Regions from separate parts of the Thermanaerovibrio velox DSM 12556 genome, predicted to be linked through region 3. Evidence: riboswitches for the same ligand, from Rfam matches in the RefSeq annotation. Region 3 holds a riboswitch; each other region holds the start of a gene.

Region 1 (4,449 bases), 200 kb from region 3:
CTATGGGTGTGGTTTGACGTGGAGGACGCGGTGGCCCTTTGGAGGAGGAGCTGCGGGGTCCTTTTTGGGGGTGAGGCCCTTTGATGCCCGTGTATCGCCTCGGCAGGGGGTGCCTTTTGGCCCTTCTATCCCTTATTATCCTAGGCTCATCCTCGTCCGCCTTCGCCGGCGTGGTTCGGCTTGAGGACCTGGAGTCCAGGATGCTCGGATCTCACCCGGCGGTGAGGGCTCTTGATATGGCGGTGAGGAGGGCAGAGCTTGAGGTTCAGCAGGCCAGGGCGGGGCTTTCCCCCAAGTTGGACTTGGTGCTATACGGTTCAAAGGCCCAGGAGGCCCCCAAGGGGAAGGTGTACGATTTCGACAACGTCCCCATAGGTATAGCCATAACGGGCTACGAGGAGACATACAGGGCCTCGGTTGCGTTGACCCACCTCCTTTACTCCGGGGGTACCGTGACGAGCCAGGTTAGGGCCGCTCAAGCGGGGTTGGAGGCGGCGAAGGCGGACAGGGATCGGGGGGTCGAGGGGCTTCTCTACCGCCTCAGGGCCTCTTATCTTGCCCTGGTGAGGGCCAAGGGCAAGGCCCAGGTGGCCCAGAGGGTGGTGGAGCTGTCCGAGGCGTATCTGACCAGGGTTCAGGCCTTCTTCCGGGTGGGCATGGTGCCTAAGGCGGAGGTGTTAAGGGCTCAGGTGGCCCTTTCCAACGCCAGGTTGAACCTGATGAGGGCTCGAGGGGGCGGTTCAAAGGGCATACGCTGCCCTGGACAGGGCGGCAGGTTTCCCCGTCCCCAGGGACGGGGAGATGGAACAGCCGGCCTCGTTGCTGCCCGAGGAGCTGCCCCAGGATCTCCCGGATCTGGCGGCGGAGAGCCGGGCGGAGATCCGTTCCTTGGAGGAGTCCTACCGCCAGGCCAAGGCCCTTGCGGACGCCGCCGCAGGCCAGGACAGGCCTCAGCTGCTGTTCAAGGGGGAGGCTTACAGGGTGGGTTCCCATTTCTTCCCCTCCGATAAGGACGACTACCTCCTTTCCCTTACCCTGCAGTGGCGGTCATGGGACGGGGGGGAGAACCGGGCCAAGGCCCGTCAGTCCCTGGCTTTGGCGGAATCCCTGCTGTCCCGGGTGGAGGACATGAAGCTGGAGATACGCCGGGAGACCGTGGAGGCCCTGGAGTCCCTGAGGGAGGCCCGGGAGAGGGTTAAGACCGCGGAGGTCATGGTGGAGCAGGCCACGGAGGACCACCGGATATCCCTCAGGCGCTACGAGGCCCGGGTGGGCACCAACCTGGACGTGATGGATGCCCGGGTGAGGCTGGAACAGGCCATGAACGACCTCGTGGACGCCCGATGTGACCTGTTGTCCTCCCAGGCGGCCCTGAGGTACGCCCTGGGGGAGGACGGATGGGGGCAGATCGCGGCGACTGGTAAGCCGGTGAGCAAGGGCAACTAGACCAGCCTTTAGGGGGGCCGGATCTTCCCGGCCCCCTTTAGCGTTGCAGCCTTTAGATCCTTGGGGCAGGGGCCGGGATCCGCTCCGCCCATGGAGTAGGGCCTTGGGTTTTCGGGTGGGTTGAACCCTGCGGTTCCCAAGGGCGGGACTTATTCAGAAGATACTTAATATTATCCCATGCCCATCGAGTGTTAACATAGAAGTAACCGTTTCCCCCTGTGGCCCTATGGTGGTATGGCCATCCCAAGGGGTGCCGAGGGGGTAGCGGTTGTAAAAAACAAAGCTTAAAGGCCCGGCTGTTTCAGGAAGTCCGGTGAGAATCCGGCGCAGCCCCGCTACGGTGTGGGCGCCCTTTGGCGTCCAAGCCCGACACTGGCACCGGTGCCTTGAGTTGCGTCCACCCCTCGAGGGCGGGGGAGGACGCATGTTTCGTGTTCGGAGCCCTTGGGCTCCTTTTTTTATGAGGCCTGTCCGTTGGATCTAAGCTCTTGGGGAGGTGATGGCATGTAGGGGGTCATCAGCCTTAAGCTTGCCCTCTTGTGTGTCATGGCGTTCTAGTTTGATTTTAAGTCAGGGAGTTGCTTGCGTGTGTTGAGGAGTGATCCGGTTGATCAGGTTTAGATGTTCATCCCATGTTTTGGTTCGTTTGGGTCTTGGGGCTCTGCTCCTTGCCCTCTTATCGTCCCCTCTCCCCGTTCGGGGGATGGAGGTCCCGGTGGTGGAGGTCACCGGTTCCAGGTTGGCGGATCAGCTGGCGGACCTGCCCTCCCAGGGGTACGTCATAACCTCCGCCGACATGGCCTCCCGGGGTTTCCAGAACCTTCAGGAGGCCCTGGACTCCCTGCCCGGGGTGTCTGGGCTTGTGAACGGCGCGGGCATGGCCCAGTCCAAGGGCATCTCCATAAGGGGGATGACCACCGAGACGCTGCTTCTGGTGGACGGGGTGCCGTTCATGACATCCAGCTATGGCGCCGGTGCGGTGTTGGGGGCCCCCTTTGACCTGAGGTCCATACCCATAAGCTCCGTGGAGAGGGTGGAGGTGGTTAAGGGGGCCTCATCCGCCCTGTACGGTTCCCACGGTGCCGCGGGGGTCATAAACGTAATAACCGTGAAGGGGGCTTCCGGCCCTGGCGGCCCCTTCCAGGCACGTTTCACCGCCGGTTCCGGCGGTTACGGCATGGGGTCCTTCAGCGCCGCCGCCGCATCCAGCTCCATGTGGGCAAGGGTATCTTACTCCAGGGAGGAGGAGGGGGAGCGGGAGATAAGGCTTAGGGGCAACGGCCTCAGGGACTTCTCCAAGGACTACCGGTCGAACCACTACGGCCTTTCCGCCGGGTCGGCCTCCGGTAGGGGGTGGGAGTTTTCCAGCCAATGGGGGGATTATTCATCCCGTTGGACCTACGATGGAGCCGATAACCACCAGGATAACAGCTACTCCCGGGTGGCCTTGACGGTTCCGTTGGGTGGGATGAAGCTCAAGGGCTATTACGGGGAGTCCGCCAAGAAGGTCTTTGACAGCAGCGGCAGGAGCGACTACCGGGACCGCAACATGGGTTTGTCCCTGGAGGGACGGGGGCGGCTTTGGGGCAATGGGGCCGCCTATGGGCTTGAGGTAAGGCGTGATGACTCGGATTACCTGAACGTGGACAACCCGTGGGGCAACAACGACCCTTACGACCTCAAGCGGGACGGGATCATAGCCTACGGGGAGACCACCGTTCCGCTGGGGGATCTCACCGCGGATCTTGGGCTTAGGTACGAGAGGTGGCACGTGGAGGAGGGGGAGGACCAGTCGGAGCTGGCCCCGAAGGTCTCCCTTTACCGGGAGGATTCCACTGGGAGGCTCTGGTATCTTTCCGCCGGGAGGTTCTTCGTGATGCCCAGCTTCTTTCAGATTTACATGCCCATGAGGAGCTTCGGCGAGCCCAACTACTCCCTAAGACCCGAGAAGGGTTGGAGTTACGAGGGGGGCGTCAAGGGCAAAGACCGTTCCTGGAGCCTTGGTGTCTTCTACACCGATGTGGAGGACAAGATAAAGTACTGGTCAGATCCGGTTACCTGGATGGGTAAGTACGTTAACCTGGACGAGTACAGGGCATACGGGGTTGAGGGTATGTTTCGGGTGAACCTCTCCGGGGAGATGTACTACCAGCAGGGGATTTCCTGGACCTACGGGGAGGAGCTCAGCGGGGGCACCTGGTCCAGGTCCGGGGATCCAAGGTGGGACGTGACCGGCTCCCTCAACTGGGCCAGGGGGTCGTGGGGGGCCGGGGTAACCGGTCGCTTCTACGGTGACCGGGCCATAGCCAACAATAGCCGCGGATACTCCGACGAGGACCTGTTCCTGGTGGATGCCTTTATGTCCTACACGTCCAAGGACGTGACCTTTAGGTTGGGTGCTAGCAACCTGTTCGATCGCAGGTACGTGCTGGACCGGAACGGATACCTTACCCCGGAGCGCAGGCTTTACATATCCCTGGACGCCAGGTTCTAGCCCTTAGGGGCTGGGGGAGAGGGTAGGTTCGGGTTCTTCTTCCCTTCAGCCCCTCAGTCCTTCAGGCTGAAGCGGAAGGGGACCAAAACCCGGTCGTTAAGGTCCTCGGGGAACCTCCAGAGAAGCGCTGCCGTTAGGGCCGCCTGGTCCAGCCCCCTGTAACCGCTGGACCTGTAGATCTCCCCCTTTTGTGGCAACCCCTGTCTTACGATAAGGGATATCACAACGGTGCCCTCCTCCCCCCGTTTCCTTGAGGAAAGGGGGTAGGGGGGCACCGCCTTGATTATCGCCTCATCCCCCCTGTAGCGTCCCTCTTCGCCTCGGATCCCCTTGGGGGGGTCATCCTGGGTGCTCCTCCCGGTGGTCCCCCCTCCCTCGAAGGGGGATGCAACATCCTTCTGCTCCGCCGGGCTGCTGTCCCCGGTGCTGAGGGAATCCGAGGAGGATCTAGCCTGCCTCGTCCAGCCAGACCCCGGGGCGGGGCCGCCGATCGACTTGCCACCGGTTTT
Region 2 (4,449 bases), 300 kb from region 3:
TTCAAAGCCGCATCCAGGGCGTACATGGCCTCCAACGGAGGGGCTATGAGGTAAGCCAGGGCCTCCCCCTCCTTTATCCCCGCCACCTTGGACAGGTAGCTTCCAGTCCTGGATATGCAATGGGCATAGTAGGGGATCGTATCGTCATCGTTTGCGGAAACGAACCATGCCTCGTTCTCTATGAAGTCCGCTATGGCGTTAAGGCCGCTTCGGACCTCCGCCGGGTTGGGACCGGCTATGATGCCTATGATCTCCCCGGCCAGCTTGGTGTTGGCGTTAGCAGCACCTCCGTAGAAGGACTTGGCGTACACAACCTCCACGTCCGCCTTCTTGGTGGCCTCATCCAGGGCGGTGTACGTCACATCGTCGCTGTCCGCGGTGACCATACCAAGGCTCCTCTGGTCGGGCCTAAGGCCAAGGGCGGATGCCATGTCCGGGTTAACGTTGGGGATTATCTTCACGCTCAAAAGTCTCGCCTTCAGGGGATCTCCCTTCATGTTCCTTCCCTCCTTAGGGGCTCGTTAATTAATTAAAGCTTTAGATCTATCCCGCTTACCTTCTTCTCCAGCATCAGCTTTATGATCTCCCCTATGTAGCCCCCCGCCTCCACCGCCGGGGTGCCACCGGAGTGGATGTTAGAGACAACGGTGCGTTTCGCCTCGGGCATCCCCACGGTGCCCCGGTAGGTTATGTAGGCGGACATGCTCTCCGCGGTGACCAGCCCTGGACGCTCACCGATGAGCACGCACACCACCTCTGCTCCGGTCACCTCGGATACCACGTCCATGGCGGGGACCCTCCCGTACTTCACAAAGAAGGGCTTCGGTAACTTGATTCCCTTTGACTCAAGAACCTGCGACACGGCCTTGAAGGTGTCCATCCCATTGGCCTCCACCGCAGTGGTGCTGAGCCCATCAGAAAGGTAGACCAAAACCTTGGGAGGCTGGGGCACCATGGACTTTATGGCCCCCTTGGACTCGTCGGAAAACCTCCTGCCCAGGTCCGGCCTGGTGAGGAACTGATCCTTATCGGAACATAGGGTTTGTACGACCTTAAGGTCGTTGCTCCGCAGGAACTCCTCGGATATGTCGCTGAACACCGCGTCCTGGGCGGCCGCGTGGTCCGCCCTGAAACGCAGCAGCGTCTCGGTCTTGTAACGGGGTCCCGCCCTCCAAACCCCTATCCTCGCCGGGGTCTTCTCCTTCATGGCCATCAGGGCCTTCGGGTCCTTAGGCTCCGGCACAAGACAATGCTTCCTTATGTCAAGCTTGGTAAGATCGGGCAAGCCCTCGTCATCCAAGCCAAGGGCATCCTCCCCGGAGCCCGACGACGGGGGTTCCACGACAACCCGCTGCCCCGGCTCCTCCAAGGAACCCATCTCCATTAGTATCTCCTTCACCAGCTGTTTAAGCTCAAGTTCCGTCACCATCTCTACCAGCCCTCCCGTCAGCAGAAGATGGAAGCATCCCCGGCCCGGTCGGTCAGGGTGCCGTTCTCCATGATCCCCCATCTCTCCAGCCAGCACTCGAACTCAGGTATGGGGCGCACCTTCAGCAGCTGCCTCAGCGTGGGGGTGTCGTGGTAGCTGGTGCACTGGTAGTTGAGCATCACATCGTCCCCGTGAGGTATCCCCATGAAGTAGTTGCATCCCGCGGCAGTAAGAAGGACCGCCAGGTTCTCTATGTCGTTCTGGTCCGCCTTCATGTGGTTGGTGTAGCAGGCGTCACATCCCATAGGGATCCCCGTGAGCTTCCCCATGAAATGATCCTCAAGGCCAGCCCTTATCACCTGCTTGCTGTCGTAAAGGTACTCGGGACCTATGAAGCCCACCACGGTGTTCACAAGGAAGGGCTTGAACCGCTTGGCAAAACCGTAACAGCGGGCCTCCATGGTAACTTGGTCCGCCCCAAAGTGAGCATCCGATGAGAGCTCCGACCCCTGACCGGTCTCAAAGTACATGAAGTTAGGACCCACGGACGTGCCCTGCCGGGCCGCCAGCTCCATCGCCTCCTCCAGCATGTGGGCGGTTATGCCAAAGGCCTCGTTCCCCTTCTGAGAACCCGCTATGCTCTGGAAGAACAGGTCCGTGGGCGCCCCTTGACGCACCGCCTCCATCTGGGTGCTGACGTGCGCCAAAACGCACATCTGCGTCGGTATCTCATACCTCTCCTTGATCTCCTGGAAACTGTGCAGGATCTTCTTCACGTTCTCCACCGTGTCGTCCACCGGGTTAAGCCCTATCACCGCATCCCCAACCCCGTAGGACAGACCCTCGAATATGGATGCCCTTATACCCTCCACGTCATCGGTAGGATGATTGGGCTGAAGCCGGGACGCAAGGGTCCCCGGTAGCCCTATGGTGGTGTTGCAGTGGGCGGGAACTCGGATCTTGCTGGCCCCGTAGATGAGATCCAGGTTGCTCATGAGCTTCGCCACCCCCGCCACCACCTCGCTGGTAAGACCCCGGCTTACCCGCCTTATGTCCTCCCCATTGGTGCGGTCAGATAATATCCATTCACGAAGCTCCCCAATGGTCCAGTTGCGTATCTCCCCAAAGATCCTCTCATTAACGTCGTCCTGGATTATCCTGGTGACCTCATCCTCCTCATAGGGCACCACCGGGTTCTCCCTCAGATCCCCCACCGTCAGGTTCGCCAACACCTGCTTGGCCGCCACCCGCTCCTCCATGGACTCGGCGATTATCCCCGCCAGGCGGTCCCCCGACTTCTCCTCGTTAGCCTTGGCGAGAACCTCCTTCACGCTCCTAAACTGGTACACCCGACCGAAAAGCCTGGTCTTCAGCTTCACCTTCCCATCACCTCCAACCCCTCAGGATCTGCTCCAAAGAACAAACGCCGAAAAAATCAAAACCCCAGGGCCCAAGTGCACATGGCAACACAGCCAAACTGCGCCTTGGGCCCCGGGGTCACGCGGAACCTCTAAGAACCTCATCCGCGACAGGTCTCCTGGCTTACCCTCATCCTAAGCCGCCCCTTCCCAGGTATAACCCAGTGGTCTTACGCGGCCTCGTCGGGATCACAGTGGCGGCCCCGCGCCGAAATCCCATCGGCTTCCCTTAAGTCGCGGACCGGCAAGTCACGATAAAGCGGCAACATGCTCAACACAAACAACCTCATCCTTAAACAGCAAGGCTAAACGAATCAACCAGAATAGTCAACCCATAGTGCAATGTTGTATTTTTATAAAATAACTACAAATAATACCCGCGCCAGCCCCACGCGAAACACTGCGAAAAACCCCGCAAAGACAAAAGACAGCTTAGGATAAACCCCTCTTGATCCCCCACCCTTTGCTTAAATCCCCTGTAAAAGATAAACTTATCCCATGACATCCTAGGGGGGAAGAAACTTGAATTCTCTAGCTTCCAGTGAACAGCTCACCGTTAAAGGACTGCCCATTTCCCCGGGCTTGGCAAAAGGGGTCATCCTGAGGATCCACCAAAGGCCCTTCCAACAGACCGGCGCTCCTCAGGTCAACTCCGAGTACGACAAGCAGCGCTTCCGGGAGGCCCAGGAGAAGGCCATCGAACAGCTAAAGGCCCTGGCGGACTCCACCAAGGCCACCTTGGGACCTGAGAAGGCCGCCATCTTCGACGCCCACCAGCTCATGATCCAAGACCCCATGCTTGTGGACGCCATACTGGCCGCCATAATGCAGGGCCAGTGCCTGGAGGACGCGGTGGTGGAGGCCACACTCTCCATAAAGGCCCAGTTCGACGCCCTGGACGACCCCTACTTCAAGGAACGGGCGGCGGACATCCTGGACATCGGCCAGAGGCTCTTCAGGATAATCACCGGCGGAGAGGACATAAGCCAGATCGATGACAAACAGGACTACGTAATAGTCACCGACGAGCTGGCCCCCTCCGATGCGGCGGTGCTGGGCATAAAACGAAACGTCAAGGGAGTCGTCACCGCCCAGGGAGGCCCCACCAGCCACTCCGCCATACTCCTCAAGGCCCTGGAGATACCGGCGGTCTCGGGGATACCCATGGACGACAGCTTCCAAAGGGGCAACACCATCCTGGTGGACGGGGTGGGCGGAGAGGTCATCCTGTTCCCCTCCCGCGAGGTGGAGGAGGCCTTCGACAGGCGCATCAAGGCCCAGGAGGAAACCCGCCTCAGGCTCAAGGAACTGAAGGGGAAGCCCAGCGTCACCAAGGACGGCATATCCGTCCTCCTCTTCGGCAACATCGCCTCCCCAAAGGACACCCAAAAGGTGCTTAACTTCGGCGGCACCGGGGTGGGACTCTTCCGGACCGAGTTCCTGTTCATGGGACGCTCGGACTCCCCCTCCGAAGAGGAGCAGTTCCAGGCCTACAGCGAGGCCCTTAAGTCCATGGCTCCACACCCGGTCATAATCCGGACCCTGGACGCCGGGGGCGATAAAGACGTGCCCTACATAAAGGGCCTGGTGGGAGAAGAGGCC
Region 3 (4,449 bases):
TACCACCTCTGCCCCAAAGTAGGATAGCACCTTGCAGGTCTCACGTCCCATCTCTCCCATCCCGGCCACCAGGCACGGCACACGGGGCCAATCGGGGTGCTCTTTGATTATGGACGACGCCAGGTACGGTATCGACGGGGCCCTGCCTGGGTGAAGGGTGCTCCTTAAGCGGGAGGATATCCCGAAGGCCCTCTGGAAGAGCCTGTGAAGGATTGGCCCGCAGGATGGCCTGGAGGCCTCGTAACAGTCCTTGACCTGCCTTACTATATGGAACTCCCCGACCGCGAAGCTGTTGAGGCCGAGCATGGTCCTTATGAGTCTAAGCACCACGCCCTCCTGGCGGGCAAGGACGACCCCCCCGGGCAGTCCTCCCAGGGAGTGTTCCCGAAGGACCCCGTAGAACTCGTCCCTCCAGCACGTCTTAACCCGTACCCATTCCAGGGCGTCCGGGGGAAGCGAACGCGTTACCGCCAAGACGACGGGTGTCATCGGTACCACCATAATCCCACCAGGGCCATGGAGAGGGCCTCGAAGAGCAAAAGGGTCCCCACGTGCCATATGGCCAGGGGGCGGAGCACCTCCGGCGGGAATATGCCCACCCAGTAGCCCATGTTCTGCCTTAAGACCCGGCTGAAGGTGCCTATGCAGTTCCCCGCCAGCAGGGCTAGGAGAGCCCCCTTTAGGGACAGCGCGCCGGAGGATAACGCCCCTTGGGCGGATGCCAGGGATGCGGAACTGTGCATCAGGGCGGAGGTCACCACCGCAAGGGCCGAGGGCGACACCTTGCCCTTCAGGGTCCCCAGCACCGCCGCCTCCAGGTGGGGCATGAGGAAGAACGTGAGGGCGAAGAAGCCCCAAGCCATGGGGAGGGAGCGCAAGGTGAGCCTTATTAAGCTGACCTCCTTCCCATGGGGATGTCCTTCGCAATTTGCCCCATGGCAGGAGTCCTGGGGCAAACCGAATGCGATGGGTTCCCCGGAGCCCCGGCGGAGGAGAAGAAGGAGACATAGGATGAAGCGGCAGGCGCTCCGGGTGATCAGCACTATGGAGTAGAGCAGTCCTAGGTTTCCCGCAAGCCCCACCGCCACCGGTGCGGTGGCGAGCCAGCGCTTTATGTAGGCCGGGAAGGCGAGGCACAGGGTCCCGAAGACCGCGTCATCCCGGGTTATGCGGCCCTCCCGGTGGGCGGAGGACAGGATGGCGGCCCCCAACCTGGGGCTGGCCACCGAAACCGCCATGGCGGAGAGGGCGTGGCGGTTTATCCTGCATTTGGATAGAAGGTTGCGGATGGGACGGAAAACCGCGTCCGTGATCCTCAGCCTCACCAGCGCCTCCCCCGCCAGCGCCCCCGCAAGGATGCTGGCGGTGAGCCTGGCCTCCGCAAGGAGAAGCCCTTTTATCTCCAAAGGAGCATCACCGCCAGGTAGTCGTCGGTGGGTTCCGCCGCCGCATCCCCCTCCACCGCGAACTCCCCCTCTAGCCCGACCCGATGGAGCCGGACGATCCGATCCCAAGGCCCGGAGGCGGAGATGACTAGGGGGAGATTCTCCCCAAGGGCGGAGGGCTTGTATAGGGCGGCGCACTGGCAGGCCTTAAGGGCCTTGATGATCCCTTCGATGTCTTTAGAGCCCGGCACCACCGAGAACACCTGGTCCCTCATGGCGATGAAGCGGTTGAGCCTCGCCGCCGCGGCGGAGTGGGCGGATATGCCGGGGATCAGGCGCAGCTCCGTCTCCGTAATGGAGGACAGCTCCTGGTGGAGCACATGAACCGTGGCGTAAAGGGCGGAGTCCCCTATCACCGGCATCGCCGCGATCTTTGCCCCCTCCCAAAGGTCCTTGGAGGAGGTTAGGGACTCCCTTACGCCGGCCCTTAGCTCCTCGTCGGAGCCTGTCATGGGGAAGAGGATCGGTATGGTCTTAAGCCCCTTGATTAGGTCCCGGGCCATCTGTCCCGCCACGCTCACCCTTCCCTTGGCGGACACCGGCTCGAACACCGCCTGGGCCTTGCTCAGAACGTTAAGGGCCTTCAGGGTAACCAGCTCCTTGTCCCCCGGGCCCATGCCTACGCCGTAAAGTATCAACCTGCATCCCTCCGTCCTTTTGTAGAGCGGAAGCGGAGGAGGAATGCCGCAAGTCCCCATGGTCACCGGTGAGCTAGGGGGCATTGCGCGGGGTCCCTCCCTCGAGGGCTTCCGCGGTAACTTGGAGCCGTGGGGTATCCTGGCTTGCCTTCATCCTATCCCCGCCCCTTCCCAGGGGTCTAAGTCCCCCAGTGGTAACGGCGGTCTCGTCGGGCTCACAGTGGCGGGGCCGCGCCGGCTTCTCACCGGTCTTCCCCCAGGGCTCGAAGTAGCGTTATCCTGTGCTATGCACCTGAAGATAGATAATAGAACTCAAAACCCCATAAAACAAGAAGACAGGGTTGCATTACCAGGGGTTTATGGCTAAACCATGCGGCCTAATATCCTAATATCTTAAGCGTCTCCCGCACCCCTTCTTCCAGCGAAAGCCCGGGATCGTTAGGGGGGCAGAGGAGTAAGAGGGGTATGCCCAGCTCCCCGCAGGCCCTCAGCTTGTCCGTCACTCCGGAGGCATCTCCGCTGCCCTTGGCCCCCACCGCCTTGGCTCCGCAACCCTTGAGGATCCCAACCTCCCAGTCATAACCCATGGGCCCCCAGGAACATAGGATCTCCTTTGGGGTAAGCCCCGCCGCCTTGGCCGCCTCCAGGCTCTCCACCGTGGGAAGCAGCCGAGCCAATACATAACGGCCGCCGCCTTTGAGCACCGGAACCACGCGGGGAAGCCCCCGCACGCCGAAGGATAGGAACACCGTATCACCGGGGGCTGTGAGCTCCAAAAGCCCCTGGGCCATCTCCCCGTAAGACATAACCGGCACGGCCCCTTCGGGCACATCCACCGGACGGCTTATCCTTATCAACGGTATCTTAAGTTCCTCCGCGGCGGTTCGGAAGTGGCGCCTTGCCTCCTCCGCAAAGGGGTGTGCGCAGTCCACCGCCGCCCTGAGACCCAGGGGGAGCAGCCGCCCCATGACCTCCGCCCAGTCGTCCGCGCTCCGGCGGCCCACCAGCGCAAAGGCCCCCGGGGGCACCACATGAAGCCCCGTGTCAAAGGCCACCGATACCGCCACCTTAAGCCCCAGGGAGATCAACCTCTCCGCCGCCTCCCTGCCCTCACCGGTGCCGCCCAGGATGAGCACGTCCACCCTTCCGATCCCGTCGAGGATGTCAACCCCCTCAAGACGCGATCCGTTCTCACCTGCGGCGGCGCAGCGGGGCGGCAATCCGCATCCCGTGGAGGCACCTCCGCTGCCTGGACGGACATTTATCTCGCTGGCGTAGCCCCGCATGTCCCTCCAAACCCCGTCCTTCCCCTTGGAACAGCACCCTCCGGGGAAGACGATCAAAGACCTCATGTCCACCTGGTCCGATGAGAGCTCCTCCGCCGGGATCTCCGCCACCCTCTCACCGGGCCTTGATACGTCGCGGCACACCAGGGCCGTGCGACCCTGGAACACCCGACGCACCTCCCCGAGCTTGCCCTCCCTGTCCCGGGAGACCGGGTTGTACAGCGCCACGGAAAGCCCCGATTCCGATGCCCTCTCCATGGCCCTTGCCACCGATCCCCAATCCTGAAGGTAATCCGAAAGGGATATCATGCAAAGCCCGTTTGTGTAATAGGGCCCCAATGAGCAGGCCGCCCCTTGAGCGGCGGATACGCCTGGGAATATCCGGAAGGACGGGCTTCCCTTGCCCCCGTCCTCATCCCCCCCCTCCCGGAGCCCCCAGGCCGCGTGATGTGACGCCAGCGCCGCAAGCCCGAAGAGCACCGGGTCCCCGCCGCACACCAGCGCCACCCGACTAGCCCCTTTGGGCCAGCTCCACCGCCCTCTTGACCCTCGCCTCCTCCTCTCCCATGCGGTAGGACTCCACCAGCTTGACTTCTTGGAGGTGCTTGGGCAGCAGGTCCACGTAAAGGGAGTACCCCACGATCACGTCGCACTCCTCAAGCTCCCTCAAAGCCCCCAGGGTCATGTGGTCCAGGTGCCCGGGGCCTATTCCAACCACCCCAAGGCGGCCCTTGAAGCCTATGTCTTCGAGGGACAGCGCGGCGGTCACGCCGTTGTGCACCATCCTGCCCCCAAGGGGCCGTCCCATAAGGGCGCTGCAGGGCTCCGCCACCCCGGGAAGCCCCAGGTGTCGTTCCGCCGCGGAGGCCGTCAGCGTCATGCCCATGGAGGCGTCTCGGATCTCATCGGAGCCGAAGAAGCGAACCCCGCATCCTAAGTCTTTCGCCGCCCTTGCAAGCTCCTTGGAGCTTCTCTTGCCCTCCCATGTGCCGATCTCCAACAAGGCTTCCCTGAGGAAAGGCCCCTTCGGATGGGATTTGAGGGCCTCCAGGATCCCGTCCCTTATCTCCTCCCCCTTGG

What was found. Region 3 has a riboswitch for cobalamin ahead of THEVEDRAFT_RS00335 (SAM-dependent methyltransferase). Riboswitches for the same ligand answer to the same signal wherever they lie in the genome.
Region 1: linked by a shared signal. The riboswitch ahead of THEVEDRAFT_RS01215 (TonB-dependent receptor plug domain-containing protein) and the one ahead of THEVEDRAFT_RS00335 (SAM-dependent methyltransferase) in region 3 are both predicted to bind cobalamin.
Region 2: linked by a shared signal. The riboswitch ahead of THEVEDRAFT_RS08010 (ethanolamine ammonia-lyase subunit EutB) and the one ahead of THEVEDRAFT_RS00335 (SAM-dependent methyltransferase) in region 3 are both predicted to bind cobalamin.

What each region holds. Positions count from the first base shown of each region.
Region 1 is NZ_CM001377.1:274,536-278,984, forward strand. It holds gene THEVEDRAFT_RS10055 (TetR/AcrR family transcriptional regulator) at 1-84, shown strand, start outside; partial or broken gene THEVEDRAFT_RS09730 (TolC family protein) at 237-674, shown strand; gene THEVEDRAFT_RS09735 (TolC family protein) at 802-1,446, shown strand; adenosylcobalamin (AdoCbl) riboswitch at 1,723-1,874, shown strand; gene THEVEDRAFT_RS01215 (TonB-dependent receptor plug domain-containing protein) at 2,045-3,940, shown strand; gene THEVEDRAFT_RS09095 (energy transducer TonB) at 3,994-4,449, opposite strand, start outside.
Region 2 is NZ_CM001377.1:1,659,344-1,663,792, forward strand. It holds gene eutL (ethanolamine utilization microcompartment protein EutL) at 1-497, opposite strand, end outside; gene eutC (ethanolamine ammonia-lyase subunit EutC) at 530-1,429, opposite strand; gene THEVEDRAFT_RS08010 (ethanolamine ammonia-lyase subunit EutB) at 1,447-2,808, opposite strand; cobalamin riboswitch at 2,940-3,116, opposite strand; gene ptsP (phosphoenolpyruvate--protein phosphotransferase) at 3,370-4,449, shown strand, end outside.
Region 3 is NZ_CM001377.1:74,371-78,819, forward strand. It holds gene THEVEDRAFT_RS00325 (Rossmann-fold NAD(P)-binding domain-containing protein) at 1-474, opposite strand, end outside; gene THEVEDRAFT_RS00330 (hypothetical protein) at 486-1,406, opposite strand; gene THEVEDRAFT_RS00335 (SAM-dependent methyltransferase) at 1,397-2,083, opposite strand; cobalamin riboswitch at 2,196-2,391, opposite strand; gene THEVEDRAFT_RS10030 (precorrin-6A/cobalt-precorrin-6A reductase) at 2,461-3,876, opposite strand; gene THEVEDRAFT_RS09525 (cobalamin biosynthesis protein) at 3,881-4,449, opposite strand, start outside.